Regions from separate parts of the Pantoea sp. X-Soil-ISGK-355 genome, predicted to be linked through region 3. Evidence: predicted binding sites of a transcription regulator. Region 3 holds the regulator's gene; each other region holds the start of a gene.

Region 1 (9,925 bases), 990 kb from region 3:
ACATTTATTAAAGCCAGCACCTGGCTGCAGCATCTGGATGCCGACAGCCTTCGTTACTACTACGCGGCGAAACTCTCTTCACGCATTGACGATATCGACCTGAATCTGGAAGATTTCGTCCAGCGCGTGAATGCTGACATCGTTAACAAAGTGGTTAACCTGGCGTCACGTAACGCGGGCTTCATTACCAAACGCTTTGACGGCAAACTGGCGGCAGACCTGGCCGATCCGGCGCTCTATCAGACCTTCGTGGATGCGTCAGAGAAGATTGGTGACGCCTGGGCGGGTCGTGAATACAGCCGTGCTATCCGTGAAATCATGGCGCTGGCTGACCTGGCGAACCGTTATGTCGATGAGCAGGCTCCGTGGGTGGTGGCGAAGCAGGAAGGCCGTGATGCCGATCTGCAGGCAATCTGCTCCATGGGCATTAACCTGTTCCGCATTCTGATGACCTGGCTGAAGCCGGTACTGCCGTCACTGAGCGCCCGCGCAGAAGGCTTCCTGAACGGTGAACTGAGCTGGGATGCCATCGCGCAGCCGCTGCTGGATCATCAGGTCGCACCGTTCAAAGCGCTCTACAGCCGCATTGAAATGGCGAAAGTCGAAGGACTTATTGAGGCTTCGAAAGAGGATGCCGCTGCGGCCAGTGCATCGCCCGCCACGGGCCCGCTGGCCGATGCACCGATCGGTGAAACCATTACCATTGATGATTTCGCCAAAGTGGATATGCGCGTCGCGCTGATTGAGCAGGCGGAACTGGTGGAAGGTTCGGACAAGCTGCTGCGTCTGCAACTCGACCTGGGCGGTGAGAAGCGTCAGATCTTCTCAGGTATTCGTGCCGCCTATCCTGACCCCGCCGTGCTGGTCGGTAAAATGACCATTATCGTGGCCAACCTGGCACCGCGTAAAATGCGCTTTGGTATCTCTGAAGGCATGGTGCTGTCAGCGGGTCCGGGCGGCAAAGATCTGTTCGTGCTGTCTGTCGACAGCGGTGCTGTACCGGGTATGCCGGTTAAGTAATCGCCTGCCGAGGCTTAACAGGCTAAGCGCAGTGCCGTTCTGAACCCTTCGCGCCGTATCACTGGCGCGAAGGGTTATTTTCCCCGCTTCGCATTCTCACCGCTACTGCCCCGCTTCCTTCTGCTGAAACGCTTTGCCCGTTGCTGCTACTCTGCGGCATAAATGTGATCGCTAGCACGCTAAGCGGTTAATGCGTATGATGAAGCTCAGTGAAAACAGGAGCCTGCCATGCTCACCGTGCTGTCTGTCTGCGGACGTTATCTTCGCGCCTTTATCATCATTTATCTCTGCTTATACTCTGGCATCGGCATCGCTTCGCTGCTGCCCATTAAACTGCCAGGCAGCATCCTGGGAATGTTAATTCTGTTCGGCCTGCTGGCGTCGCAGATCCTGCCGGTCAGCTGGGTAAAACCGGGCTGCCATCTGCTGATTCGCTACATGGCGCTGCTGTTTGTGCCAATCAGCGTCGGAGTGATGAGTTACACCGATATACTCACCGCCCAGTTTGGCCCGATTGTTGTTTCCTGTGTTGTCAGTACCTTCCTGGTACTCTCCATTGTCGGCGTCAGCGCCCACCGGCTTCACAGCCGCCGTCCTGCCGGAGAGTCAGCCGATGAGTGACATGTGGTGGTCACTGCCACTGACGCTGGCAGCCTTTTTTCTGGCGCGCAAGCTGGCGATACGACTGAAAATCTCGCTGCTTAATCCGCTACTGGTCGCCATGGGGATGATTATCCCGATACTGCTGCTGTTGCAGCTTCCTTACTCGCGCTATTTCGCCGGCAGCCAGATTCTTAATCAGCTGCTGCAACCGGCTGTGGTCGCGCTGGCACTGCCGCTGTATGAGCAGATGCATCAGATTCGTGCCCGGTGGAAATCGATTATTGGCGTCTGCTTTATCGGCAGCCTGACCGCCATGATCTCAGGCACCGCTATTGCCCTGTGGATGGGTGCCACACCTGAAATTGCCGCCACCATCGTACCTAAATCCGTGACCACGCCCATCGCGATGGCCGTCTCCGGTTCGCTGCACGGCATTCCCGCCATCAGCGCCATCTGCGTGCTGATTGCCGGAGTACTGGGTGCGGTATTCGGACACACGCTGCTGAATCTGCTGGGCGTAAAATCGAAAGCGGCGCGCGGACTGGCAATTGGCAATGCATCGCATGCGCTGGGCACGGCGCGTGCCGCGGAACTGGACTATCAGGAAGGAGCATTCAGCTCACTGGCGCTGGTGATCTGCGGCATCATCACCTCTCTGCTGGCACCGTTTATTTTTCCGCTGCTGATGCACTGGTTTGGCTGAAAGTTTGCGAGAGATCTCGCAAAGTTGAAACATGCAACACATGTTACATTGTCAGAGCGATGTGGATCACATATAAACCGGTGACTGGCACATCGCCCTGCTGAATTTAATGAGGCTCACATGCATTCCCGTTTCCTTTCTGCTTTTGAGGCATTGCCGTCAACGCTGCAAACTGCACTTGCTCCCCTGTTGAACGATCCTGACTTTCATGCGGTGATCAGCGCCGACCAGGTCACCTCACTGCAACAACAGACACAAATGGAGGCCGATGCGCTGGCGCTGGCGCTGCTGCCCCTCGCGGCCTCCTGTGCCGTTGCTACCGTGTCGCATTTTAACGTTGGGGCGATAGCCCGCGGCGTCAGCGGCAACTGGTACTTCGGGGCTAACATGGAATTTGTCGGCACGCCCATGCAGCAGACCGTCCATGCTGAGCAGAGCGCTATTACCCATGCGTGGCTGCGCGGCGAGCGCCAGCTTGAGACCATCACCGTTAACTACACGCCGTGCGGTCACTGCCGTCAGTTCATGAACGAGCTGAACAGCGGCACCAACATTCGCATCAGCCTGCCACAACGCGCAATCAGCACCCTGGCCGATTATCTGCCGGATGCCTTTGGCCCGCGCGATCTGGACATTACGACCTTCCTGATGGACGAGGTGGACCACGGCTATGTGGCCGAAGGCGATGAACTGCTGCAGGCTGCGGTTGCCGCTGCCAATGCCAGCCACGCGCCTTACAGCCAGTCCCACGCGGGTGTTGCGCTGCTGACCACGGATGGCGCGATTGTCGCCGGTCGCTATGCCGAAAATGCCGCGTTTAACCCGAGCTTCCCGCCGCTTCAGGCGGCACTGGTCTTGCTGAACATGCAGGGCGGCGATGTTCGTCAGATAAAAAAAGCGGTACTGGCCGAAGTGGAAAATGCCACGTTAAGCCAGTTTGCCGCCACGCAGGCGACGCTTGAGACATTTGGTTGCGGTGAGCTGCTGCAGGTAACGCTGTACAAAGCATAACCCGCTGTCAGAGAAGCCACAGTTTTGTGAGCTTTTGTGAACAAACGCTGTACTTCTGCGGGAAATTTCATAGGATCTGGCGCCAGAATTCACGCAATTACAAATTACTCTGAATAATTCAGGTTGCAGGATAGCAGCACGGTCGTGAATGTTTCCGCAGCGGTTACCCTGCCGCTGCCTGACCTGCAGTCTGAGCTATAACGGGTGAGAAAACTGGCGCTACCTTTCCGGCGTGACGCCAGACAACACTGCAACCGGAGCATTACCGCATGGAACTCGACTACGAAAGTAAACGCCCGCTGTATATCCCTTATGCTGGCCCGATTTTGCTGGAATTTCCCCTGCTGAATAAAGGCAGCGCCTTTAGCATCGAAGAACGTAATGAATTCAACCTCAACGGTTTGCTGCCAGAAGCAGTGGAATCGATTGAAGAGCAGGCGCAGCGTGCCTGGCGTCAGTTCCAGGACTTCAAAAATAATAACGATAAGCATGTCTACCTGCGTAACATCCAGGACACCAACGAAACGCTGTTCTATCGCCTGCTGGATAATCATCTTGAAGAGATGATGCCGATTATCTACACCCCGACTGTGGGCGCAGCCTGCGAACACTTCTCTGAGATCTACCGTCGTGCGCGTGGCGTGTTCATCTCCTACCCTAACCGTGACCGCATCGAAGATATGCTGCAAAACGCCACCAAGCAGAATGTGAAGGTGATTGTAGTGACCGATGGCGAGCGCATCCTGGGCCTCGGCGATCAGGGCATCGGCGGCATGGGTATCCCGATTGGTAAGCTTTCACTCTATACCGCCTGTGGTGGCATCAGTCCGGCTTACACCTTGCCGGTGGTGCTGGATGTCGGCACCAATAACCAGCAGTTGCTGAACGATCCGCTCTATATGGGCTGGCGTCATCCGCGCATTACCGGCGAAGAGTACGACGAGTTCGTCAATGAATTTATCCAGGCCGTTAAACGCCGCTGGCCGAAAGTTCTGCTGCAGTTTGAAGATTTCGCCCAGAAGAACGCCATGCCGCTGCTGAATCGCTATCGCGATGAGGTCTGCTGCTTTAACGACGATATTCAGGGCACTGCAGCCGTTACGGTAGGTACGTTGATTGCCGCCAGCCGCGCGGCCGGTAGCCGCCTGTGCGAGCAGAAAGTGGTGTTCCTGGGTGCCGGTTCCGCGGGTTGTGGTATCGCTGAACAGATCATAGCGCAGATGAAATCAGAAGGCCTGAGCGACGAGGAAGCACGTGGCCGGGTGATGATGGTCGATCGCTTTGGTCTGCTGACGGACAAGCTGCCTAACCTGCTCGATTTCCAGAGCAAGCTGGTGCAGAAGAGCGAAAACCTGCAGCAGTGGGATGTCACCAATGATTCCATCTCGCTGCTGGACGTGGTGCGCAATGCGCAGCCCGATATTCTGATTGGTGTCTCTGGCCAGCCGGGCCTGTTCACCGAAGAGATCATCCGCGAGATGCACAAGCACTGTCAGCGCCCTATTGTGATGCCACTGTCGAACCCGACATCACGCGTGGAAGCGACGCCAGCCGATATCATCGCCTGGACTGACGGTGCCGCGCTGGTCGCAACTGGCAGTCCGTTCTCGCCGGTGAGCTGGAACGGTAAAACCTATCCGATTGCGCAGTGCAACAACTCCTACATCTTCCCGGGCATTGGTCTGGGTGTGATTGCTTCGGGTGCCAGCCGCGTTACCGATACCATGCTGATGACCGCCAGCCGCGCACTCGCTGACTGTTCTCCGCTGGTGAATGAAGGTGAAGGCCCGGTACTGCCTGAGATTAAAGATATCCAGGGCGTGTCGAAAATCATAGCGATGGAAGTGGGTAAAGCTGCTCAACTGGCGGGTGTCGCCGTGGTGACCTCTGAAGATGTGTTGTCACAGGCTATCGCCAACAACTTCTGGCTGCCGCAGTATCGTCACTATCGTCGTACCTCGATTTAATCTTCCCACTGCCGGATCGCCTCTGGTCCGGCAGTGTTCAAAAAACGTACAGCCAGCCGGCAGTCACTTGCTTCGCTGCGGCTGCTCAAGTAGCCTTGTCCCATCTCACTATTTTGACATCGAGTCTCCAGGCGCATGCTGAAACGCGTTCTCATTGGTCTGCTTTTCATCATCTTACTGATGGTGGCAACGGCGCTCGGCCTTGATCGCTGGATCAGCTGGAAAACTGCGCCTTTTATATACGAAAATGTCGCTTCATTGCCGCATCGTCAGGTAGGTGTGGTCCTGGGGACGGCGAAATATTATCGTACAGGCGTTATCAATCAGTATTACCTCTATCGTATGCAGGGCGCGCTTAATGCCTATAACAGCGGCAAGGTGAATTATCTGCTGCTGAGCGGTGACAACGCGCTGCAAAGCTATAATGAGCCGATGACGATGCGCCGCGATCTTATCAAAGCCGGTGTCGATCCGGCTGATATCGTGCTCGATTATGCCGGGTTCCGGACGCTTGATTCGATTGTGCGCACCCGCAAAGTGTTTGATACCAATGATTTCATTATTATCACGCAGCGCTTCCACTGTGAGCGCGCGCTGTTTATCGCCCTGCAACTGGGCATTCAGGCCCAGTGCTATGCGGTGCCCTCACCGAAAAACATGCTGAGCGTGCGCTTCCGTGAGGTCGGTGCCCGGCTGGGTGCACTGGCGGACCTCTTCCTGCTTAAGCGTGAACCCCGTTTCTTAGGCCCGCTGGTGCCAATTCCTGCCGTACACGATGTTCCTGAAGACGCGCAGAGTTATCCGGCGGTGACGCCGGAGCAGCTGCTGGAGCTGGAACAGAAGCTGCGGAAATAGCTCACGCGCTGCGACTTCTTTATGCTGGTTACTGCTGTGCCGAGGTCTGGCAGTAACGTGCAGGGCTCAGGGAGCTGACGGTAATATGCTGGCTCAGGGAGCATACGTTTAGTCGCCATCTGTTACTATGCAGCGATCATTAAGCTGATTAATTACATGACTACGGTAGATAATTCAGTGCTACTTCCCCTCTGAAAGCCGACTTAGACTGCTGAGAAATCTGAAGAGGGTGAATCTTATAACAATGAATAAGCTCAACGCGCAGGGAACACGGTCAGAAGAGGAAAGCGTCCCACGCCAGGGATGGCGTGGGCCGAGCATGTCATGGATGACGGCTTTTGCGACTTTCCGATCTGACCGTGTTCCCTACGCATACTCGATCTCACAGCAACGACCCCAGCACTCTCCCCTATAAAAAGCGTTCTGCGGAGGAATGACACGGGCAGATCATTTACTGGCCTTAGCGTCTTTCCGATCTGACCGTGTTCCCTTCGCAGACTCGATCTCACAGCGACAATGCCTGCACTCCACCCACAATGCCTGCACTCCAGCGACAATGCCCGTACTCCAGCAACAATGCCTGCGCTCCCATAATAAAAAAGCGACCCGAAGGTCGCTTTTTTAGCGTTGAATAAGACTTACTTCTTACGAGAATATTTCAGGGAATCCAGCGCCACGGCGAAGATAATGATGCCGCCCTTAATGATGTACTGCCAGTAAGGGTTCACGCCGATATAGGTCAGACCGTAGTTGATAACGGTGAAGATCAGCACACCGGTGACGACACCCGCCACACTACCCACACCACCGGCGAAGGAAACACCGCCGACCACACAGGCCGCAATCGCATCCAGCTCATACATAAAGCCAAGGTTGTTGGTGGCAGAACCGATACGACCCGCCTCCAGCATCCCACCAAAGGCGTAGAACACACCTGACAGGGCATAAATCATGATCAGGTTCAAAGGCACGTTCACGCCTGACACTTTCGCCGCTTCCGGGTTACCGCCGATAGCAAAAATGTTTTTGCCGAAGCGGGTTTTGTTCCACAGAATCCAGACGAAAATAATGGCAATCACAGCGTAGAACGTGATGAACGAGAGTTTAAAATCACCAAAGCGTAAGAAACCCTGAGCAAATTTCGAGAACCCTGCGTCAAAGCCAGCAATCGGTGAGGCACCCACAAAGTCGTAATAGAGTGAGTTGATACCGTAAACGATAATCATGGTGCCCAGCGTGGTGATAAATGGCGTTACCTTCAGGTAAGCAATAATCACACCATTCACCAGACCAATTACACCGCCAATGATGCACACCGTCAGGATAACCAGTGGAATCGGCACGGTATCCAGCGTCGGGAAGACTTTGTTCGCGTTATCCATCGCCTGCAACAGCGTTGCGGCAACGACCGCCGCTAAGCCAACCTGACGTCCGGCTGACAGGTCAGTACCCTGGGTCACAATCAGACCCGCCACACCCAGTGCAATAATAATGCGCACCGAAGATTGGGTCAGAATATTACTCAGGTTCATCAAACTTAAAAATGTCGGATCCTGGAAAATAATAATAGCCAGCAATACCAGCAGAACGACATAAATGCCGCCCTCTTTTAACCAGGTTAGCGCATTCTTTTTTGTAGTCGCTTTCATGTTAACAGCCCTTGCTTCATTAAAGGTGTAATGACGCTAAACGCAATATTTCGTTCTGCGTGGTCGTTTTGGTATCAACTATGCCTGCTACCAGACCATTACTCATTACCAGAATACGATCGGTAATGCCTAACAGCTCCGGCATTTCGGATGAGATAATAATGATGCCCTTTTCTCTTTTCGCCAGTTCAGCAATCAGCTGGTAAATTTCGAATTTCGCACCAACATCAATACCGCGTGTTGGTTCATCAAGCATCAGGATTTCAGGCTGGGTCAATAACCAGCGGCCAATAATCACTTTTTGCTGGTTACCGCCCGAAAGCGAACCAATTTGTGTATGATGCCCTGGGGTTTTAACACGCATTGAATCGATAACCCATTGGGTATCACTCTTCATGCGTTTATTATCCAGCAGTCCCATACTGTTTTTATATTTTTTAATATTGGAAATAAGCGAGTTAAAACCAATATCCAGGTAAGCATAAATACCAGTCGAACGACGCTCTTCAGTCACCAGCGCGAAACCGTGGTTAATGGCTTCATTGGCGCTGTGATTATTAATCGGTTTGCCATGCAGTTTGATGGTGCCGCCCGATTTTTCGCGAATGCCAAACAGCGTTTCGACGATATCGGTACGTTTGGCGCCCACCAGCCCGGCAATGCCGAGTATCTCCCCTTTACGCAAATCAAATGAGATATCGCGAATAGACGGCTGACGCAGTGACGTCAGGTTGCGAACTTCAAGAATTGTCTCGCCTGGCACGTTGGTACGGTCAGGGAAACGCTGGTTCAGTGAACGGCCGACCATCATGGCGATGATCTTATCCATATCCAGCCCGTCCAGCGGCTGAGAGGTGATCCACTGACCATCACGCAGAATCGTGATCTCATCACACAACTGGAAAATCTCTTCCATCTTGTGCGAAATATAAACAATGCCACAGCCGCGATCTTTCAGCTTACGAATAATCGTGAACAGGTGATTCACCTCTTTCTCGGTTAACGAGGAAGTCGGCTCATCCATAATCACTATTTTCGCGTCGTAGGAGAACGCTTTAGCAATTTCAATCATCTGCATCTGTGACACAGAAAGATTGGCAACTTTGTCGCGTGGATCGATATCGATATCCAGCTCGTCAAAAATCGCCTTAGTGTCCTGGTACATCTTATCCTGATCGACAAAGAAGCCTTTGCGCGGATAACGCCCCAGCCACATGTTATCCATCACGGTACGCTGAAGAACCAGGTTTAATTCCTGATGCACCATCGACACGCCATTTTCCAGCGCTTCTTTGGAGCTTTTATAGTCGATCTCTTTACCCTGAAACAGGATACTGCCGGTATCTTTTTTATAAATACCAAACAGGCATTTTAATAAGGTGGATTTCCCGGCACCGTTCTCGCCCATTAATGCATGAACAGAGTGAGGCCGCACTTTCAAATTCACATTATCTAACGCTTTAACGCCGGGAAATGATTTTGAAACATTCGTCATTTCCAGCAAATATTCTCGCTGCGCGGTCGTGTTATCACTGGCCATATTTTACCTGGCTAAAAAACGGTGGTGACATAAAAAAGGCGCGACAGCTGTCGCGCCCGTAATCAATCTTATTTCGAGAACTGAGACAGATTTTCTTTATCAACCGGAACGTAAGGAACACGGACGATCTTATCGACCATTTTGAAGTTTGTTCCATCGGTTGCCGCTTTGCCGTTCGCCAGGTTGTTGGCAATATCCAGCGTCGCTTTCGCCTGGTTTTCCGCATCGTTCAGCACGGTACCGGCCAGCGCACCGGATTTCACCAGTGCCATCGCTTCTGGCAGGGCATCGACGCCGAAGACCGGGATAGAAGTCATGTTGTGCGCTTTCAGCGCTTCAACGGCACCCATCGCCATCGCATCGTTATTGGCAATCACAACTTCAATTTTCTTCGCGTTCGGGCCTGACAGCCACGCATCCATCTTATCTTTGGCCTGTGCGGTGTCCCACATCGCCGTATCCATCGCTAACTGCTGCGTCTTCAGACCATCTTTGTTCAGGGTGTCGATAACATATTTAGTACGGGCTTCAGCATCTGGATGGCCTGGCTCGCCTTTCAGCAGGACGAACTGAATGG
Region 2 (9,925 bases), 2.0 Mb from region 3:
GCACGGCATCAGGGAGCGAGGACGCATGCTAAATGGAGAAGCGACCATCGATAGCACGCCCGGAAAAGGGACCCGGGTTAAACTGAAGTTCCCCCTCTCTGTAAGCGTTAAATCAGAAGCATCCAGTCCGAAAACCGGGAGTATTAACCCATGAGTAAATGCATACGTCTGATGATTGCCGACGATCATGCCATTATGCGCGAGGGCCTGAAGCAAATTTTTGCTCTTGATGACAATATCGACGTGGTATGCGAAGCATCGGATAGCGGCCAGGTGCTGGAGCGTCTGCGTCAGCACGAAGTCGATCTGCTGCTGCTGGACATTTCGATGCCTGGCATGAGCGGAGAAGATCTGATTACCCGCCTGATGCCTCTCTATCCTGGGCTGCACATTCTGGTATTGAGTATGTACAACGAACCGCAGATTACCCGGCGGGTGTTAAATAATGGCGCGCTGGGCTATATCACCAAAGACAAAGCACCTGATGTTTTACTCAACGCGATTCGTACGGTGGCGCAGGGATCACGCTATATCGATCACGATCTGGCACAGGAGATTATTTTCTCCGACTACCAGAGCAATAATCGTGCGCCTCATGAGAGCCTGACAATGCGCGAACGGCAAATCATGATCATGCTGGCCCACGGGGAGTCGATTAATGCGATAGCCGATGCGCTCTCCATCAGCAATAAAACCGTCAGCACCTATAAGTCACGCATGATGAAGCGAATGAAATTTACCAATAATGCCCATATTGTGAAATATTCCCTGCAGCATAACCTGGTGCAATAACATGCTGAAGGCACCGTCTGATACGCCTGGGGCGGGGTCGATCTGAGCCTGTTTTGAAGCTCGGCTGGTGGAGAGGACGTCTCCGCATGAATTTTACGCCCGACCGCACAATAAAAAATCCACGCAGTTGCGTGGATTTTAAAGATTTTTGTGTCGTCATGAGATTCAGTGAAACCTCATGCGGCAACAACCCAATCAGACGTTAAACAAAAAGTTCATCACATCGCCATCTTTCACGATGTACTCTTTACCTTCTGAACGCATCTTGCCGGCTTCTTTCGCGCCTTGCTCGCCTTTGTAGGCGATAAAGTCTTCAAACGCGATAGTCTGGGCGCGGATAAAGCCTTTCTCGAAGTCGGTATGGATTTTACCGGCTGCCTGTGGGGCAGTGGCGCCAACCGGGATGGTCCAGGCACGCACTTCTTTCACGCCAGCGGTGAAGTAGGTCTGCAGGTTCAGTAGCGAGTAACCGGCGCGGATAACGCGGTTCAGGCCCGGCTCTTCCAGTCCCAGCTCCGCCATGAACTCTTCACGATCTTCATCTTCCAGTTCGGCAATGTCCGACTCAACGGCGGCGCACACCGGCACGACGACTGAACCTTCTGCTTCGGCGATAGCACGCACCTGATCCAGGTACGGGTTATTCTCGAAACCATCTTCATTGACGTTAGCAATGTACATGGTCGGCTTCAGGGTCAGGAAGCTCAGATAGCGGATGGCCGCTTTGTCGTCAGCATCCAGATCCAGTGAACGCAGCATGCCCGCTTCAGAAAGATGCGGCAGGCACTTCTCCAGCGCAGCCAGCTCGGCTTTGGCATCTTTGTCGCCACCTTTGGCTTTCTTCTGCACACGCTGAATCGCACGCTCACAGGTTTCCAGATCGGACAGCGCCAGCTCGGTGTTGATCACGTCAATATCTTCCGCCGGGTTTACTTTACCCGCAACGTGGATGATGTTGTCGTTTTCAAAGCAGCGCACCACGTGGCCGATCGCTTCGGTTTCGCGAATGTTGGTCAGGAACTGGTTGCCCAGGCCTTCACCTTTGGACGCGCCTTTTACCAGGCCCGCGATATCGACGAATTCCATGGTAGTCGGCACCACGCGCTGTGGCTTAACAATCTCAGAAAGCTGGTCCAGACGCAGGTCAGGCATGGGTACCACGCCGGTGTTTGGCTCAATGGTACAGAAGGGGAAGTTAGCCGCTTCGATGCCCGCTTTAGTCAGCGCGTTAAACAGAGTGGATTTACCGACGTTCGGCAGGCCCACGATACCGCATTTGAATCCCATGGTTTGATACCCTTTATAACTGGATGGACAGCACGCCATAAGGCGGACTGTCGGAGACGAATGGAAAAATTTCGCGCATTATACACGGAATCACGACGATTCGGGCGTTTAAGCAGGCCTGAAGGCGTGCAGCCGGTTCATTGCCTTGATGCGATCCTCTTTCAGCCACAGTTCGGTGCAGCGCGCCGCCTCATCAATGGCCTCATCAATCAGCTTCTGCTCGCTGGCGGGCGGCTTGCCCAGCACAAATCCGGTCACCTTGTTGCGATCGCCGGGATGCCCGATACCGATGCGCAGCCGATGAAAATTATTGTTGTTGCCCAGCTTGCTGATGATGTCTTTCAGCCCGTTATGGCCGCCATGGCCGCCGCCCTGCTTGAACTTTGCCACACCGGGCGGCAAATCGAGTTCATCATGCGCCACCAGAATCTCTTCTGGCGCGATGCGATAAAAGGTCGCCATTGCCGCCACCGCTTTACCACTCAGGTTCATAAAGGTGGTCGGCACCAGCAGGCGCACATCCTCGCCGGCTATCGCCAGGCGGGCGGTATAGCCATAGAATTTGCCTTCCTCTTTCAGTGACTGATTGTGGCGCTCAGCCAGCAGATCCAGATACCAGGCACCCGCATTGTGGCGTGTGGCGGCATATTCAGCGCCCGGATTGGCCAGTCCCACAATCAGTTTAATGCTGCTCACAATGATTATCCTGCTGTTATCGCGAAAGGGCGTTAGTTTACTTCGCCACAGGCGAGATGACAAAGCACAAGCAGCGAAATGGTTCAGAACCGTGATTAATCATTTTCCATCTGAATCAACAGGCTGCATTCAGGGCCAGGTCATTCTTTATGACTGATGTGTGATCCAGTCCGCAACGTGGACCTCAGCCATTGCCTAAACTTATGACACTTAACATTGTGTGCGGTTATTAACTCATATGGATGGAGGTGCAGCATGAAACATCAACACTGCCGCGTAGCGGGTAACAGCTTGATGGTACTGGGATTAGTCACAATGGTGCTGGGTGTTGGGTTTTCAATTATTAACCAGCTGCCGACACTCGATTTGCCACAGTTTCTGGCGCAGGGCGCGATTCTGAGCATCTTTATTGGCGCACTGATGTGGCTGGTGGGCGCGCGTATCAGTGGCCGTGAAAAAGTTGAGGATCGTTATTACTGGCTGCGTCACTATGACAAGCGCTGCCGCCGGTCACACAACTCTCACCACTAACTGAAAGCTGCCGGGACCGGATGCTGCGCAGTGCAGTTCCGGCCACTGGCTTTCGCGTGATAGAGCGCCGCATCTGCCATCGCCAGTAAACTCACAAAATCCTGCTGGCTGTGCGTGACCGTGGCAAAGCCAATACTGACCGAATAAGCTATTTCATTGGGTTGCGATGCACAGACCGCCAGCCGGATCGCCTCACACCACGCCTCTGCATCCCGTGCTCCTGCCGGAATGATGGCCGCAAACTCTTCTCCGCCCAGTCGTGCAAAACGCCCCTCAGCCGGTATCAATCCTCTGACTATTTCGCAAAAGTGAATCAAAATCTGGTCGCCCTGATGATGACCATATCGATCGTTGATGCTTTTAAAATGATCGAGGTCGAACAGTATTGCGCTGAACGGCCGGTTCTGACGGCGGCAGCGCGCCACAATTTTCTCTGCTTCAGCAAATAGGGCGCGGCGATTCCAGACGCTGGTCAGCGGATCGTGCAGGGAAGAGTATTTTAACGCTATCTGCATCCGCTCATTTACCATGGCCAGAATGGTAAACGTCAGGCCGATGACAAACAGAATGGATTCCAGAATCACGTAAACCGAGAAGTCCGATCCGCCAATGGCGCCAGGCAGCGTGCTGGGAATAGCGCTGTCCAGAAACAGGCGCACCAGATGAAACAGCAGGTGGATCCACAACAGCAGCTGGGCAGGCCAGAAAGTGGCTTTCAGCGTGTCACGCGCCTGCCAGACCAGCTGGATCAGTGCGGCGGTATAGGCGACGCAGGCGATGCACAATACCAGTATCCGTTTGGGTAAGCTGTAATAAAACGCCGGAAAGCAGCAGAGGAGTGCCCAGAGCAGGGCACCCAGTAACCAGTGTGTGCCGATGGGTTTACCGCAGAAGCGCCGGAACGCATTTAATAATCCGCCATAAGCGAGCATCACTAACACATTGCCCACCGCAACCGGCAGGAAATGCAGGCCGCTGCTGCGCAGGCTGCTTAAGAATACGGCAATCAGGGTGAAAACCAGTGACAGACAGGTGAAGCCAAGAACGCGGTCATAGTGCGACCCCACCCAGGCAAACACCATAATGATGCTCAGAAACCCCAGCACGTAGAGCTCGCAGACAAATAATGTGTAGATATCAAGGCTCATGATGGCTGAATTCAGATGAGAAATGCGCAGCAAATTACCATTTAATACTGGAGGGCAGAAGCGGGGGAACACCGCGTTTTAGTAAAAAAGTGGGTGGCGTTGAAAACAGGAGATTAAAAGGAAATTTATCGGGGAAAAGGCAGAAAAAGAAGCGGGTTAATCGGGAAGGCAGAGATAAAAAAACCGGGCACAGCGCCCGGTTCCGCGAAGATTAATGCTCGAACATCGCCGAGATAGATTCTTCGTTACTGATGCGGCGAATCGCTTCGGCCAGCATGCCAGATAAGGTCAGCGTGCGCACATTCGGCAGTGACTTAATCTCGTCTGAAAGCGGGATGGTATCGCAGACGATGACCTGGTCGAGTACAGATTTACGCAGGTTTTCAACCGCATTGCCGGAGAAGATCGGGTGCGTCGCGTAAGCAAACACGCGTTTGGCACCACGCTCTTTCAGCGCTTCAGCCGCTTTGCACAGCGTGCCGCCGGTGTCGATCATATCGTCGACCAGCACGCAGTCGCGGCCAGCAACGTCACCAATGATGTGCATCACCTGAGAAACGTTCGCGCGAGGGCGGCGTTTATCGATGATAGCCATATCGGTGTCGTTCAGCAGTTTAGCGATAGCACGGGCACGTACTACGCCACCAATATCGGGAGAAACCACAATTGGGTTTTCCAGACCGATCTGCATCATATCTTCCAGCAGGATCGGGCTGCCAAATACGTTATCAACCGGGACGTCGAAGAAGCCCTGGATCTGCTCGGCGTGCAGGTCAACCGTAAGAACACGGTCAACACCGACGCTGGAAAGGAAGTCTGCCACTACTTTAGCAGTAATAGGTACACGCGCGGAACGCACGCGGCGGTCCTGACGGGCATAACCAAAGTAGGGGATGACTGCGGTAATACGACCAGCAGAAGCACGACGCAGCGCGTCGACCATCACAACCAGTTCCATCAGATTATCGTTGGTGGGAGCACAGGTGGACTGGATGATGAAAATATCACCACCGCGTACATTTTCATTAATCTGTACGCTCACTTCACCATCACTGAAACGGCCTACAGCGGCGTCTCCCAGGCTGGTGTAAAGGCGATTGGCAATACGTTGTGCTAGTTCCGGGGTGGCGTTACCAGCAAATAGCTTCATATCAGGCACGAGAAGAACCTCAGGCTTTGCGTCCAGAGAATGAACGGCATGACTGTAACCGGCGCGTACGGTCATAGACGTTCACACGGGTGTGTTAATGCGAAACGCGCAGTGTCCGGAACGGGGTGACACTGTCACGCATTCGCTAATCGCCTCGCAGGGTACGCTGTAGCGGTGAGACGTTAACGCCCCGGGCTACAAATCCGCGTACCCCATTCGGGGCAAGCTCCAGCACCTGGCGGGCGGCGGACTCGGTGTCAAATTCAGCAAACACACAAGCGCCTGTGCCAGTCAGGCGTGACGGCGCGTATTCTAGCAGCCAGGAAACAAGCGCATCAACCTCACGAAAACGTTTTCTTACCACTGCTTCACAATCATTGGTGAAGGGTAAGGCTAAAAGCGTCGATAAACTGCGCGATGGCGTATCCCGCGTCAGCCCGGGGTCGTTGAATACCACGGGCGTGCTGATATTCACTCCGGGATGAGCGACAAGATACCACTTTTCTTCCGGCGCTGCGGGCTGAAGTTGTTCACCCACGCCCTCTGCAAAGGCCGCAAAGCCGTGCACAAAGACCGGTACATCCGCGCCCAGCTTCACGCCGATTGTCGCCAGCTCATCCGGTGTGAAGCCGGTTTGCCACAGATGATTCAGCGCCACCAGCACGGTCGCCGCATCAGAAGAGCCGCCACCGATGCCGCCGCCCATGGGCAGCCTTTTCTCGATAGCAATCTGCGCACCCGCGCGTGCGGGCAGGCGATGGTTATCCTGTGCCGCCTGTTTCAGCATGTTCGCGGCCCGCACAATCAGGTTGTCCGCATCCGCGACGCCCGGCACCGGCGTTAACAGCTGAATAGAATCGCTGTGATCGACGCTAATCTGCAATTCATCACCGTAATCGAGAAACTGAAACAGCGTCTGCAGGTTGTGATAGCCGTCGGGACGACGGCCAGTAATGTAGAGAAAAAGATTCAGTTTTGCCGGAGCAGGCCAGTGGGTGATCATTGAACGGTCCAGCCGTCCATACGCAGTTTAATCCGCTGGTCACCCTCTTTCAGCTCCAGGCTGGACGGCAGCGGCGGGGTAACCTTGCTGTCGTAGCCCGCAATCGAAACCTGCCAGTTCTGACCGTCGCGGCTGTAGTTGAGACTGCTCAGCTGATAGCTATCGTTAAGTTTATAATCCGTGGCATCGCCTGGCAGACCCATCATCCACTGACGCAGATTGGCCAGCGGAATGTTCATGCCGGTCAGCTGCGAGATCATTTTCTGCGCATCGTTACTGACGTAGCGCTTGCCTTTGTTATCGACGATCTGCACCACCGAGCCTTGCGCATCAAGCTGCAGTTCAGTGCTGCCGAGCGGATTGGTCAGCAGCAGGCGATAGCGATCGGGTGCGGTCTGCTGCCAGTTGAAGCGGGCGTAGACTTTCTGCTTGTCAGAGAGGTAGGCAAAGGCGCCGCGGGTCTGGTAGTGCGTGACCTTTGAGACCGCCTGCTGATGCTGTTGCCACTGCGGCGCGGTAACGCTGGGGCCGGGACCTTGCGGTTTGTTGACGCTACAGGCCGCCAGCAGCACGCTGGCAAGGGGCAAAAGGCGCAACAGATTGCGTGGTGAATTAAGCATCAAGTGGTCATCTCCTCGGACACATTTATTATTCGTAACGGATAACGCTAACCGTCCCGGTTTTAACCGTCAATGCTGTTATGCAGCAAATTGAGCACGAACAGGTTAATCTTATTACAGTCATAGCCTTTGTATGGCTTTTCTTGATCTGTCGCATCTTGTAGAATGCGCCTCACAAAACCCTGACATTATTGGGACATCCCAACCAAAACCGCCATGACGCTGCTCGCTCTCGGAATCAACCACAAGACTGCCCCCATTGCTCTGCGCGAACGCGTTTCGTTCGGGCCGGAGACGCTTGAGCAGGCGCTGAACAGCCTGTTATCACAGCCAATGGTGCAGAGCGGCGTGGTGTTGTCCACCTGTAACCGGACGGAACTCTACCTCAGTGTAGAGCAGCAGGCCGATTTACAGGCGCGTCTGGTGAGCTGGTTATGCAATTATCATCAGCTGGATGAAGAGGATGTGCGCAACAGCCTCTACTGGCATCAGGATAACGAGGCGGTCAGTCACCTCATGCGCGTCGCCAGCGGACTCGATTCACTGGTGCTGGGCGAACCGCAAATACTCGGTCAGGTAAAAAAAGCGTTTGCCGACTCCTCACGCGGTCATGCGCTGAGCAGTGAACTGGAACGCATGTTCCAGAAAACCTTCTCTGTCGCCAAACGCGTACGCACGGAAACCGATATCGGTGCCAATGCGGTGTCAGTGGCGTTTGCCGCCTGTACGCTGGCCCGTCAAATCTTCGAATCTCTCTCTTCCGTCAATGTGTTGCTGGTTGGCGCGGGTGAAACCATTGAGCTGGTGGCACGTCATCTGCGTGAACATCAGGTCAAAAATCTGATCATCGCGAACCGTACCCGCGAGCGTGCCGAAGCGCTGGCGTCGGAAGTCGGCGCGGAAGTGATCACGCTGGCGGAGATCGATGCCCGTCTGGCCGAAGCCGACATCATAATTTCCTCAACCTCCAGTCCGCTGCCGATTATTGGCAAAGGGATGATGGAGCGCGCCCTGAAAGCGCGCCGCAACAAACCCATGCTTCTGGTGGATATTGCCGTACCGCGTGACGTAGAGCCGGAAGTCGGCGATCTGCCTAACGCCTATCTCTACAGCGTGGATGACCTGCAGGCGATCATCGAGCAGAACCTGGCGCAGCGCAAAGCGGCCGCGGTTCAGGCCGAAAGCATCGTCGTTCAGGAAAGCAGCGAATTCATGGCGTGGCTGCGTTCACAGGGTGCGGTGAATACCATCCGTGAATATCGTTCTCAGGCGGAGGATATCCGTGCTGAGCTGGAAGGCCGTGCGCTGCAGGCGCTGCAGCAGGGTGCCGATCCGCAGAAAGTCATGCAGGAACTGGCGCACAAGCTGACCAACCGTTTAATACATGCGCCAACCAAATCACTTCAGCAGGCCGCCCGCGATGGCGATAATGAACGCCTGCAGATTTTACGCGACAGCCTGGGTCTCGATTAGGCACACCGCTGTCGCCACCTGTTTACGGGAATCCCACATTTAAATGAAAACCTCTATAGTTGCCAAACTGGAAGCCCTGCAGGAGCGCCACGAAGAAGTGGAAGCCATGCTGGGTGATGCTGGCGTGATCGCCGATCAGGAGCGTTTCCGTGCGCTGTCACGTGAATATGCTCAACTGACCGATGTGACCCGTTGCTTCCGCGACTGGCAGCAGGTTCAGGACGATATCGAAACGGCGCAGCAGATGCTCGACGATCCTGAAATGCGCGATATGGCGCAGGAAGAGTTTCAGGAAGCGCGTGAGAAGAGTGACGTGCTGGAGCAGCAGTTGCAGGTGTTGTTACTGCCGAAAGATCCCGACGATGAGCGCGCCTGTTTTATCGAGGTGCGCGCCGGAACGGGCGGCGATGAAGCCGCGATCTTCGCCGGCGATCTCTTCCGCATGTACAGCCGCTATGCCGAAGCGCGTCGCTGGCGTGTGGAAATCATCAGCGCCAACGAAGGCGAGCATGGCGGTTACAAAGAAGTGATTGCCCGCGTCACCGGCGACGGTGCCTATGGCCGCCTGAAATTTGAGTCAGGCGGACATCGTGTGCAGCGTGTGCCGGAGACCGAATCCCAGGGCCGTATTCATACCTCAGCCTGTACCGTAGCCGTGATGCCGGAAATTCCGGAAGCGGAACTGCCGGAAATCAACGCTGGTGACCTGAAGATCGATACCTTCCGCTCATCCGGCGCAGGCGGTCAGCACGTTAACACCACCGACTCCGCGATCCGTATTACCCACCTGCCAACCGGCATCGTAGTGGAGTGTCAGGACGAACGTTCTCAGCATAAAAACAAAGCCAAAGCGCTGGCGGTGCTGGGTTCCCGTATTCACGCGGCAGAGATGGCCCGCCGTCACGCTGCCGAAGCCAGTACCCGCCGCAACCTGCTGGGCAGCGGCGATCGTTCTGACCGTAACCGTACCTATAACTTCCCGCAGGGCCGCGTGACTGACCACCGCATCAACCTGACAATCTACCGTCTGGACGAAGTAATGGAAGGCAAACTCGACAGCCTGATTGAGCCAATTGTGCAGGAGTACCAGGCGGATCAGCTGGCAGCGCTGGCTGGTCAGGATTAATGGATATTCGTCACTGGCTGAAACAGGCTGTCGCCACGCTGTGCGGGGGTGACAGTCCGAAGCGTGACGCAGAGATCCTGTTAGGTTTCGTGACCGGCA
Region 3 (9,925 bases):
GAACTGAATAACCAGAAAGCGCCGGTTTCTGTGAAAAACTTCGTTGATTACGTCAACAACGGTTTTTACAACAACACTATTTTTCATCGCGTGATCCCGGGCTTTATGGTGCAGGGTGGTGGCTTCACCACGGATATGCAGCAGAAGCAGACCAACGCGCCAATTAAAAACGAAGCGGACAATGGACTGCGTAACCTGCGCGGTACCATCTCTATGGCGCGTACCGCCGATAAAGACAGTGCCACCAGCCAGTTCTTCCTCAACGTCGCGGATAATGCGTTCCTCGACCACGGCCAGCGCGATTTTGGCTATGCCGTATTTGGTAAGATTGTGAAAGGTCAGGATGTGGTTGAAAAAATTTCTCAGGTTCCGACCAAAGATGTGGGTCCGTACCAGAATGTGCCGTCCAAACCGGTAGTTATCCTCTCCGCCAAAGTCCTGCCTTAACGCTTTTTGTCGCCATCTGCGGATGGCGACCGCCTGCCGCTTCCGGCAAAGCCAGAATTTGCTCTTATACTTAGGGCAAAAACCTGAGCAGGAGGCGGTATGGCGAACAAACTCACCGAAAAACAGAAGGTCACTCTGTGGCAACAGCGGCGTAGCGCCAGCTATCAGGCCAGCTGTCGGCTGGAAGGCTTCTCATCGAATGAAACCAGCGTAAACAGCGATGATGCAGCCGCGCGTCTGGCGTCACTGAGGAGGCAATATGGACTCTAATACCGCAGTGACCCAGGATCCCTACCTGTGGCAGCACGACAACGTGCTGAAAAACCTGCCCGATATTCATGATGCCGCCCAACTGCGTAAGGCGGAGCTGAGCTTCAGTGCAGCGCGTGCCGCCACCCTGGAACTGGGACCGCGTAATCCCGGATTGCCTTACCTGCGCCAGATCCATCGCACGCTGTTCCAGGACGTTTACAGCTGGGCCGGCGAACTGCGCACCATCGATATCTGGCGAGATGAAACGCCGTTCTGCCATTTTGAATATATCGAAAAGGAAGGCAACGCGCTGATGGCTGCGCTGGAAGAGGAGAAAGGACTCGCTGAGTTGCCGCGCGACGCGTTTATTCAGCGCATCGCCCACTACTACTGCGAAATCAATATGCTGCATCCTTTCCGTCATGGAAATGGCCGGGCACAGCGGATTTTCTTTGAACAGCTGGCGCTGCATGCCGGTTATCTGCTGTCGTGGGAAGAGACGGACGCGGAGAGCTGGAAAGCTGCTAATCAGGCGGGTGTAGCCGGCGATCTGACGCCGCTGGAGCAGGTGTTTGCGAAAGTGGTGAGTGAGGCGGCTTAACCGCGTAGAATAACGGCGCGGTTTATCATTCTGGACGCGTCATGCTGCTGCTTATCGACAATTACGACTCCTTTACCTGGAATCTTTATCAATATTTCTGCGAGCTGGGCGCGCAGGTTCAGGTGGTGCGCAATGATGCCATCACCCTGGAGCAGATGGCAGCGTTACCGCTGACCCATCTGGTGATCTCTCCTGGCCCCTGCACGCCGTCAGAGTCGGGCATCTCGCTGGCGGCGATTCGGCATTTCGCCGGTAACGTGCCGGTGCTGGGTGTCTGCCTGGGCCATCAGGCGATCGCGCAGGCCTATGGCGCGCAGGTCGTGCGAGCCCGTCAGGTGATGCACGGCAAAACCTCCGCGATTCAGCACACCGGTCAGGGCGTGTTCCGCAATCTCAATAATCCCCTTACCGTTACCCGTTATCACTCGCTGATTGTGCAGCGCGACTCTCTGCCCGACGCATTCGAGGTAACGGCCTGGACGGTACGTGACGGCGAGCCTGACGAAATTATGGGGTTTCGCCATAAAACCCTGGCGCTGGAAGGCGTGCAGTTCCATCCCGAAAGCATTCTCAGCGAGCAGGGACATCAGCTGCTGCGCAATTTCCTTACGCAATAAGTTGCCTTTGAGTGATTTTTTATGCATATTTTGTGATTATTATTTCAATTCAGTACGACAATCATTCAGATGGAGTTACTAATGGCAGCCGAAAAAATTGCGGTCACGCGGGAGACGTTCGATAACGTTATTTTGCCTGTTTATGCACCTGCGCAGTTTGTGCCGGTAAAAGGCAAGGGCAGTCGCGTATGGGATCAGCAGGGCAAAGAGTATATCGACTTCTCGGGTGGTATTGCTGTTACCGCACTTGGACACTGCCATCCTGCGCTGGTGGAAACACTGAAAAGCCAGGGCGAGACGCTGTGGCACACCAGCAATGTCTTTACCAACGAACCGGCACTGCGTCTCGCCAGTAAGCTCATTCAGGCGACCTTTGCCGATCGCGTCTTCTTCGCCAACTCCGGTGCCGAAGCCAATGAAGCTGCGTTTAAGCTGGCGCGCTACTATGCCTGCAAACGTCACAGTCCGTTCAAAAGTAAAATCATCGCGTTTCATAATGCTTTTCATGGCCGGACGCTGTTTACCGTTACGGTCGGCGGCCAGCCAAAATATTCTGACGGATTCGGTCCGAAACCGGCGGATATTGTCCACGTGCCGTTCAATGACCTGGATGCTGTAAAAGCGGTCATTGACGATCACACCTGCGCCATTGTGGTTGAACCGATTCAGGGTGAGGGCGGCGTCATGCCTGCGACGCAGGAATTTATGCAGGGACTGCGTGCGCTTTGCGATCAGCATCAGGCGCTGCTGGTACTGGACGAAGTGCAGAGCGGCATGGGACGCAGCGGCAAGCTGTTCGCCTATGAGCATTATGGCGTCCAGCCCGATATCCTGACTTCAGCCAAAGCGCTGGGCGGCGGTTTCCCGGTCAGCGCCATGCTGACCACCAACGAGATTGCTTCAACCATGGCACCGGGCGTGCATGGCACCACCTATGGCGGCAACCCGCTCGCCTGTGCCATTGCCGAAACCGCGCTGGATATTATCAACACGCCGGAGGTGCTGGCGGGCGTAGAGATGCGTCGCCAGCACTTTGTCACGGCGCTGCAGGCTATTGACGCGAAGTATGACCTGTTCAGTGACATTCGCGGCAAAGGTCTGCTGATTGGCGCGGCACTGAAACCTCAGCATGCCGGCAGGTCGCGCGACATTCTGAATGCCGCCGCCGCTGCAGGTGTGATGGTGCTGGTAGCTGGCACCGATGTGATGCGTTTTGCCCCGTCGCTGATCATCGAACCGGCCGACATTGAAGAGGGCATGAGCCGCTTCGCCACCGCCGTCGGCAAAGTGCTTAACGGCTAGCTTAGTTTTTACGTAAGCGTCTGATCAGCCAGCGGCCATGTTGCGGTCGCTGGTTCCACGCCAGCGATGAAATGGTGTACATCACGCTCAGATGATCGAGAATGCGCCGCACATGCTGCTCCACCACAGTAATCGGTCCCTCACTGATGTTTTCCAGGTCATCCAGCAGATTCACCTGTGAGCTTTCACCATCATATTCCAGCCGCTGCTGACACCGCTGCAGCGCAATTTCGCAGGATTGCAGATAGCGTTGAGCCAGCGAGGCGGTCAGCATAGTGTGCTCGCGCGCCAGAATCGTTATCGCATTGATATGCTCGACAATAAACTGACTGTGGGTGACCCAGAGCCGCATATCACTCAGGTAACGGGAGTTGAACGCGGGTTCCTGCATTGCCTGATTCAGTGAGTTAAACAGCGCATTGTGCGCCTGATTAACCTTCACGCGCTGATAAGCCAGTTTCTCTGGCGACTGTTCGTCGCCCAGTAACAGCCGCAGCGCATCCTGATAGGTTTCCAGCGCGTCGTGGGCGTTCTGCCGTAGTAAGCCGCTCTGCCACTGCGGCCACAGCCACAGCATCCCACCAAAGGCGATCAGACAGCCCATCAGCGTATCCATCAATCGCGGCAGCAGAAACTGCGCGCCATTCAGTGACAGCAGTTGCAGCGAGTAAACTGCCGTGACCGTAAAGCCAATCATCGACCAGCCATAGAACTGGCGGGTAAAGCGATAGCTGATAAAGGTTATCGCCAGCATGATCAGCAGCACCAGTGACTCCGGTACCGCGAGCCGCAGCGTAGCGGCCGCGATGACCAGGCCGGCAAAGGTGCCCAGCGCCCGGTGCTGGATACGGACGCGGGTGGCGCTGTAGCCGTTCTGGCTGACGAACATAATGGTCATCAGGATCCAGTAGGGTTTAGGGATGTTGAAGAACAGCGCCAGCGCGCTGCCCAGCATCAGCATCACCGCAAAGCGACCCGCCGTGCGCAGCGACGACGAGCGAAACGAGAGATAACTGCGCAGCGCCGGTAACAGCGGCAGGCGGCGCTGGCGGTCTGCCATCAGATCGCGCTGGTAAAGCGGTTTCTGGGTGCGTAGCACCCGCGCAATGCGGTTGAAGTGATAAAGGCAGAAGTTACCCACCGGATTATCGGGATGCTGATGGGCAATTTTCTCCAGTGCGCCGAGCTGTTTATCCATCGCAAAGCGGTCGGGTAACTGGTGATAAAGAATGTTATCTGCCAGCACCCGCAGCCGGGCCGAGATGGTTTTGGCATTCCAGCGGATCACCGCTTCAGCATGGCTTTGCTCCACCAGCTTCTGGACTTCTTCCGGCCGATGCAGGCTGACCGAGATATGCTCCTGCAGATCGAGGGCCACCTGGAAAGCGCGCGTCAGCCTTTTATGGCTGTGATCGCGGCTTGCCGACAGCATATGCATCTGCTGATAACAGGTGTTAATCAGATCGACCACTTTCTGCTGACGGGCCAGCAGTGGCGGCAGCGCCTTTTCCGGATCGGTCAGCTGCGTCAGCAGGGTGTATTTCGCGTCGCAGTAGTTAGCCAGCTCGCGGTAGATCAGGCTCAGGCTTTCGCGCATTGGCTGCTCTTTCCACAGCCAGAACCAGAACCAGTTAAACAGCCCGTACCACAGCGTGCCGCCGATATAGAGCAGCGGGGTGACATAGATGGGCATGCGGCCAATCAGGCTCAGGGTAAAGATGGCGGCAATCAGGGTGCCGGGCAGCAGACGGCCATGCAGCGGGCTGATCTCACCCGTGACGCCGAGCAGCAAAGGCATAGCGAAGAGGATCAGCGGCAGTGGAATCGCATGCAGGGTGAGCCACTGGATCAGAAAGCTGCCGAGGGCAAACAGGCTACCGCCCACAATCAGACGTTTGAAAAAGCGTTTATGCGGCGTATCGAGACCGGCGATATTGCAGCAGGCGGGCACTAATGAGAACAGCAGACCTTTTTGCAGGTCGCCAGCCAGCCAGCCCAGCGCCACCGGCAGACAGAGCACCAGCGTTTGCCGCAAGGCATAATTGACTTCAGGATGGTAAATGATTCGACGCCACATCGGCCCAACACAAACAATAACGGCGTGATGTTGCCATCACGCCGTGGATGACAGGAATTAGCGGGTGCCGTAAACGACGATGGTTTTGCCGTGTGCGGAGATCAGGTTCTGATCTTCCAGCATCTTCAAAATACGGCCCACGGTTTCACGTGAACAACCCACAATCTGACCAATTTCCTGACGAGTGATTTTAATTTGCATGCCGTCGGGATGCGTCATGGCATCTGGCTGCTTCGCCAGGTTAAGCAGAGTCTGTGCAATGCGGCCGGTAACGTCGAGGAAAGCGAGGTTACCCACTTTTTCAGACGTCACCTGCAGGCGACGCGCCATCTGCGATGAGAGTCGCATCAGGATATCGGGGTTAACCTGGATCAACTGACGGAATTTCTTGTAAGAAATCTCCGCCACTTCGCACGCGCTTTTCGCACGTACCCAGGCGCTGCGTTCCTGACCTTCTTCGAACAGGCCAAGCTCACCAATAAAATCGCCCTGATTCAGGTAGGAAAGAATCATCTCTTTGCCTTCTTCATCTTTAATCAGAACCGCGACGGAACCTTTCACGATGTAGTAAAGCGTTTCTGCTTTTTCACCTTGGTGAATCAGCGTACTTTTGGATGGATACTTGTGAATATGGCAATGGGACAGGAACCATTCGAGTGTAGGGTCTGTTTGCGGTTTGCCGAGAACCATTCGCTATTATCCTCTGTTGTAATCGTGCCCAAAATACAGGGGGCAGTTTTCCCTGTCAGGCGGTGAAAGCTTCAAGCGTTTCCTTTTCAGGAAATTATTCGGGCCGCATCAGGCGCAGTGCGCATCATTCTTCCCGGCTTCGCCATCGGGTGACGAAAAATATTTTCAGCACTGTTTGTAGCACAGCTTTTGCCGACTGTCTTCTGTTGTCTCGCTTCAGCTACAGGCGGATTTCTCTGGATTGCTGTTTACCAGGCGAAAGCGTACTCTGGCGACAAAACAGCGTATTCCGGAGCAAAAATCATGCAGGCAAGAGTGAAATGGGTAGAAGGGCTGACATTCCTTGGAGAATCCTCATCCGGCCATCAGATACTGATGGATGGCAATTCAGGTGATAAAGCGCCCAGCCCAATGGAAATGGTGCTGATGGCGGCAGGTGGATGCAGCGCGATTGACGTGGTATCAATTCTGCAAAAAGGCCGCAACGATGTGGCTGATTGTGAAGTAAAACTGACCTCAGAACGTCGTGAAGAGGCGCCGCGAATCTTTACGCACATCAACCTGCATTTTATCGTGAGTGGCAAAGCGCTCCAGGATAAAGCGGTCTCACGCGCGGTCGATCTTTCGGCTGAAAAATATTGCTCGGTGGCCATCATGCTGGGTAAAGGCGTCAACATTACGCATAGCTATGAAGTGATCGAACTTTAGTAGCCGCAGGGGTTATTGCAGACCTGCTAACTTCACTTCCAGTATCTGATGCAGGTTGCTTTAAGACTGTGCCTGGTCCGGAAATCCGCTTTGAGATTGTGCCTGCGTTGTGAACAGGGTCAGAGCGGTTTGTGTCGGTCCGCTGTCAGATTGTGCCTGCATAGGGAATCCGCGTTGATACTGTGCCTGCGCTGGGAACCGGGTCAGATCGGAAAGTCGCTTAAGCCAATCCCTGGCCGCTCGTCCCGCGCCGTCCCTGGCGCGGGACGCTTTCCTTTTCTGACCCGGTTCCCTGCGTGTTAAGCATTTTCGCTGCTGTCAGATTGATCCTGCATTGGCATTAGTCTGGAAAGGCCCTTTTGACCTCTTACTCTATCCGCTTACCTTCCATCAGCCGCTTCACCAGCGGACCCATGATCAACTCCATCGCCAGACCCATTTTGCCGCCGGGCACCACCAGCGTATTGATGTGCGAGATAAACGAGCCCTGCAGCATTGCCAGCAGGTAGGGGAAGTCGATATCTTCCAGCGCCTGAAAGTGGATCACCACAAAACTCTCATCCAGTGACGGAATGGCGCGGGCTGCGAACGGGTTGGAGGTATCGATGGTTGGAACGCGCTGAAAGTTGATATGGGTGCGTGAAAACTGCGGTGTGATGTAGTTGATGTAATCTTCCATTGAGCGCACCACGGAATCCATTACGGCTTCACGTGAATGACCGCGCTCGCCAGTGTCGCGTACCAGCTTCTGAATCCACTCCAGGTTAACAATCGGTACCACGCCCACCAGCAGATCGACCTGTTCCGCCACGTTGTGCTGCGCTGTCACCACACCGCCATGCAATCCTTCATAAAAAAGAATATCGGTGTTCTGCGGTAGCGGCTGCCAGGGTGTAAAAGTGCCGGGCACCTGATTCCACGGCACCGCCTCATCGTAAGTGTGCAGATATTTACGCGACTGCCCCTCCCCGCTGAGACCATACTCTTTAAAGCTCTGCTCCAGCAGGCCAAAGTCATTGGCTTCCGGGCCAAAGTAGCTGACATGACGTCCCAGATCGCGTGCCTTACGAATCGCCATATCCATTTCAGGGCGGGTAAAGCGGTGAAAACTGTCACCTTCCAGCTCCGCCGCATGCAGGTCAAGCTGCTGAAAAATTTTGCGGAACGCCAGGCTGGTGGTGGTGGTTCCTGCGCCGCTGGAACCGGTCACCGCGATAATGGGATGACGTGCAGACATAGAAAAGCTCCCTGTGAGGTCGGACGATGAGCATTGTTATCATGAAAGGGTGCCGGGTGCATCAGCCACGAAATTCTTTACGCGGCATGATATTGACCGATTCATGCAGTTCCGACCACACCAGCACCACTTCACCGGTTTCCAGCTGGCGTCGCACATCAGCCACCTTGTCCAGCAGGCTACGTTCATGCTCGCCATAGTCAGTGCCTTCACGCAGCACAAAGGTTTCAATCAGATTTTCAAGGGTCTCAGGAGAGACCTGTTGCCAGGGAATAATCACGAGATCAGGTATCCAGAAAAGGGGCGATCCACTGCGGGATGCGCTGTTCCAGCCACATTTCGGGCTGGCGTAACGTCCCGCCGACGAAACCGACGTGGCCGCCGTGTGGTGTCAGTTGATAAGTAATAGTGGCAGATAATTGGCTGCTGTGCGGAATCACCTCATCACTCATAAAGGGATCGTCTTTGGCGTGGATGATTAGCAGCGGTTTCTCTGCGCGTTTGAGCCAGGGCATGGCGCTGGCCCGATGATAGTAATCGGCCGCATCGACAAAACCGTGGGCGCGGGCGGTAATCGCATCATCAAAATCGCGCAGTCGCCGCAGCGCTTTTAACTGCGCCAGATTGACCGGCAGCGTATCCGGCCAGGCGTGCAGTTTGCGGCGGGCATTTTTCTTCAGCTGCGCCAGCAAATAGTATTGATAGAAGCGTGAAAAGCCATGTTCCAGTTTTACGCTACATGGCTCCAGCAGCAGTGGGGCGGAGACAATGACGCCTGCCTCCACTTCGGCAGCTGCGCCCTGCTGGCCCAGCAGGCAGCCCAGCATATTGCCGCCTAGCGAAAAACCGACGGCCACGGTCGGCACCTGGCCCCAGCGGGTACGCAGCCAGTGCAGAAAAAAGCGGGCATCTTCCGTTTCGCCGGAATGATAGATGCGATTGAGCCGGTTGGGTTTGCCGCTGCAGCCGCGAAAATGCATCACTACCGCCAGCCAGCCGCGCGCGCGGCAGATCGCCATCAGGCCATGAATATAGGGGCTGTGAAAGCTGCCCTCCAGCCCATGAAACAGCACGACGCGCGGCTTATTCTGCGCCTGTTGGGGATCTTCGCTCCAGGCGAGATCGACAAAATCGCCATCCGGCAGATCGAGTCGCTGCCAGTAAGGCGCGAACGTGACACGGCGACGCAGCAGGCGCGGCAGCATTGTCTGCAGGTGGGCGTTACGCAGGCTGTCAGGCGGCGTGAACTGCTCGTTTTCCGGTCCGGTAAATTTCATGTGGTAAAAGCTTGTCTGTTCCATATCTCACTGTTAGCTTCGATAAGTTTTTTCTTGCAGGGGTAAGGAGTACCCGATTGTCATGGAACTCAGTCTTTTTTTATCAATGTTGGGCTTTCTTTGGGTCGCGGCGATTACGCCCGGGCCTAATAATATGTTACTCACCGCCTCAGGCGCTAATTTTGGCTTTATGCGCACCATTCCGCTGATGATCGGCATCATGATTGGTATGCAGGTGATGCTGCTGATGGTGGCCTTTGGCGTAGGCGGTCTGATCCTGCTTTATCCTTCGTTGCACCTGGTGCTGAAAATCGCCGGTAGCCTCTATCTGCTCTGGCTGGCATGGAAAATCGCTACCGCCAGTTATGAAAAGCTGGAAACTGACCAGGCGCCGGATGCGCCGATGCCGTTCTGGCAGGGTGGGCTGCTGCAGCTGATCAATCCAAAGGCCTGGCTGATGGCACTGGGCGCGGTCGCCAGCTTCAGTCTGGCCGGTGATGCGTATCGCCATTCGGTGATGGCGATAAGCGTCGGTATGTTTCTGGTTAATCTCGTCTCGGGCGTGATCTGGATGGGATTTGGCGCGATGATCGGCCGCATTCTGCGCAGCCGTCGTGCCTGGAAAATCTTTAACCTCGCTATGGGGCTACTGACTGCGGCCTGCGTGCTGTTAATCTGGCATTAAGTCAGCTGGATGCGCGTTCAACGCGCGTCCAG

The links. Region 3 encodes CRP, which controls carbon source genes, mostly activating them, when cyclic AMP is high. Its sites were predicted from a motif close to ATGTGANNNNNNTCACAT; they were not measured.
Region 1: cdd (cytidine deaminase) is a predicted target of CRP. The motif match lies at 2,381-2,398, and genes of this name have one in related genera.
Region 2: pth (aminoacyl-tRNA hydrolase) is a predicted target of CRP. The motif match lies at 2,934-2,951, and genes of this name have one in related genera.

What each region holds. Positions count from the first base shown of each region.
Region 1 is NZ_AP035971.1:2,684,260-2,694,184, forward strand. Features, by position in the region: gene metG (methionine--tRNA ligase) at 1-1,020, shown strand, start outside; gene AC6I8J_RS12380 (CidA/LrgA family protein) at 1,249-1,641, shown strand; gene AC6I8J_RS12385 (CidB/LrgB family autolysis modulator) at 1,634-2,326, shown strand; gene cdd (cytidine deaminase) at 2,447-3,337, shown strand; gene AC6I8J_RS12395 (NAD-dependent malic enzyme) at 3,607-5,304, shown strand; gene sanA (outer membrane permeability protein SanA) at 5,440-6,159, shown strand; gene mglC (galactose/methyl galactoside ABC transporter permease MglC) at 6,798-7,808, opposite strand; gene mglA (galactose/methyl galactoside ABC transporter ATP-binding protein MglA) at 7,828-9,348, opposite strand; gene mglB (galactose/glucose ABC transporter substrate-binding protein MglB) at 9,417-9,925, opposite strand, start outside.
Region 2 is NZ_AP035971.1:1,718,592-1,728,516, forward strand. Features, by position in the region: gene AC6I8J_RS07905 (PAS domain-containing sensor histidine kinase) at 1-154, shown strand, start outside; gene AC6I8J_RS07910 (response regulator) at 151-792, shown strand; gene ychF (redox-regulated ATPase YchF) at 988-2,079, opposite strand; gene pth (aminoacyl-tRNA hydrolase) at 2,188-2,775, opposite strand; gene ychH (stress-induced protein YchH) at 3,031-3,306, shown strand; gene AC6I8J_RS07930 (GGDEF domain-containing protein) at 3,303-4,454, opposite strand; gene prs (ribose-phosphate diphosphokinase) at 4,666-5,613, opposite strand; gene ispE (4-(cytidine 5'-diphospho)-2-C-methyl-D-erythritol kinase) at 5,750-6,607, opposite strand; gene lolB (lipoprotein insertase outer membrane protein LolB) at 6,604-7,227, opposite strand; gene hemA (glutamyl-tRNA reductase) at 7,444-8,700, shown strand; gene prfA (peptide chain release factor 1) at 8,744-9,826, shown strand; gene prmC (peptide chain release factor N(5)-glutamine methyltransferase) at 9,826-9,925, shown strand, end outside.
Region 3 is NZ_AP035971.1:3,671,741-3,681,665, reverse strand. Features, by position in the region: gene ppiA (peptidylprolyl isomerase A) at 1-447, shown strand, start outside; gene AC6I8J_RS16985 (YhfG family protein) at 547-717, shown strand; gene AC6I8J_RS16980 (putative adenosine monophosphate-protein transferase Fic) at 707-1,300, shown strand; gene AC6I8J_RS16975 (aminodeoxychorismate/anthranilate synthase component II) at 1,342-1,917, shown strand; gene argD (bifunctional acetylornithine/succinyldiaminopimelate transaminase) at 1,999-3,219, shown strand; gene AC6I8J_RS16965 (YccS/YhfK family putative transporter) at 3,221-5,296, opposite strand; gene crp (cAMP-activated global transcriptional regulator CRP) at 5,354-5,986, opposite strand; gene AC6I8J_RS16955 (OsmC family protein) at 6,290-6,694, shown strand; gene AC6I8J_RS16950 (phosphoribulokinase) at 7,062-7,931, opposite strand; gene AC6I8J_RS16945 (YheU family protein) at 7,993-8,211, opposite strand; gene AC6I8J_RS16940 (hydrolase) at 8,216-9,232, opposite strand; gene AC6I8J_RS16935 (LysE family translocator) at 9,291-9,893, shown strand; gene AC6I8J_RS16930 (LacI family DNA-binding transcriptional regulator) at 9,895-9,925, opposite strand, start outside.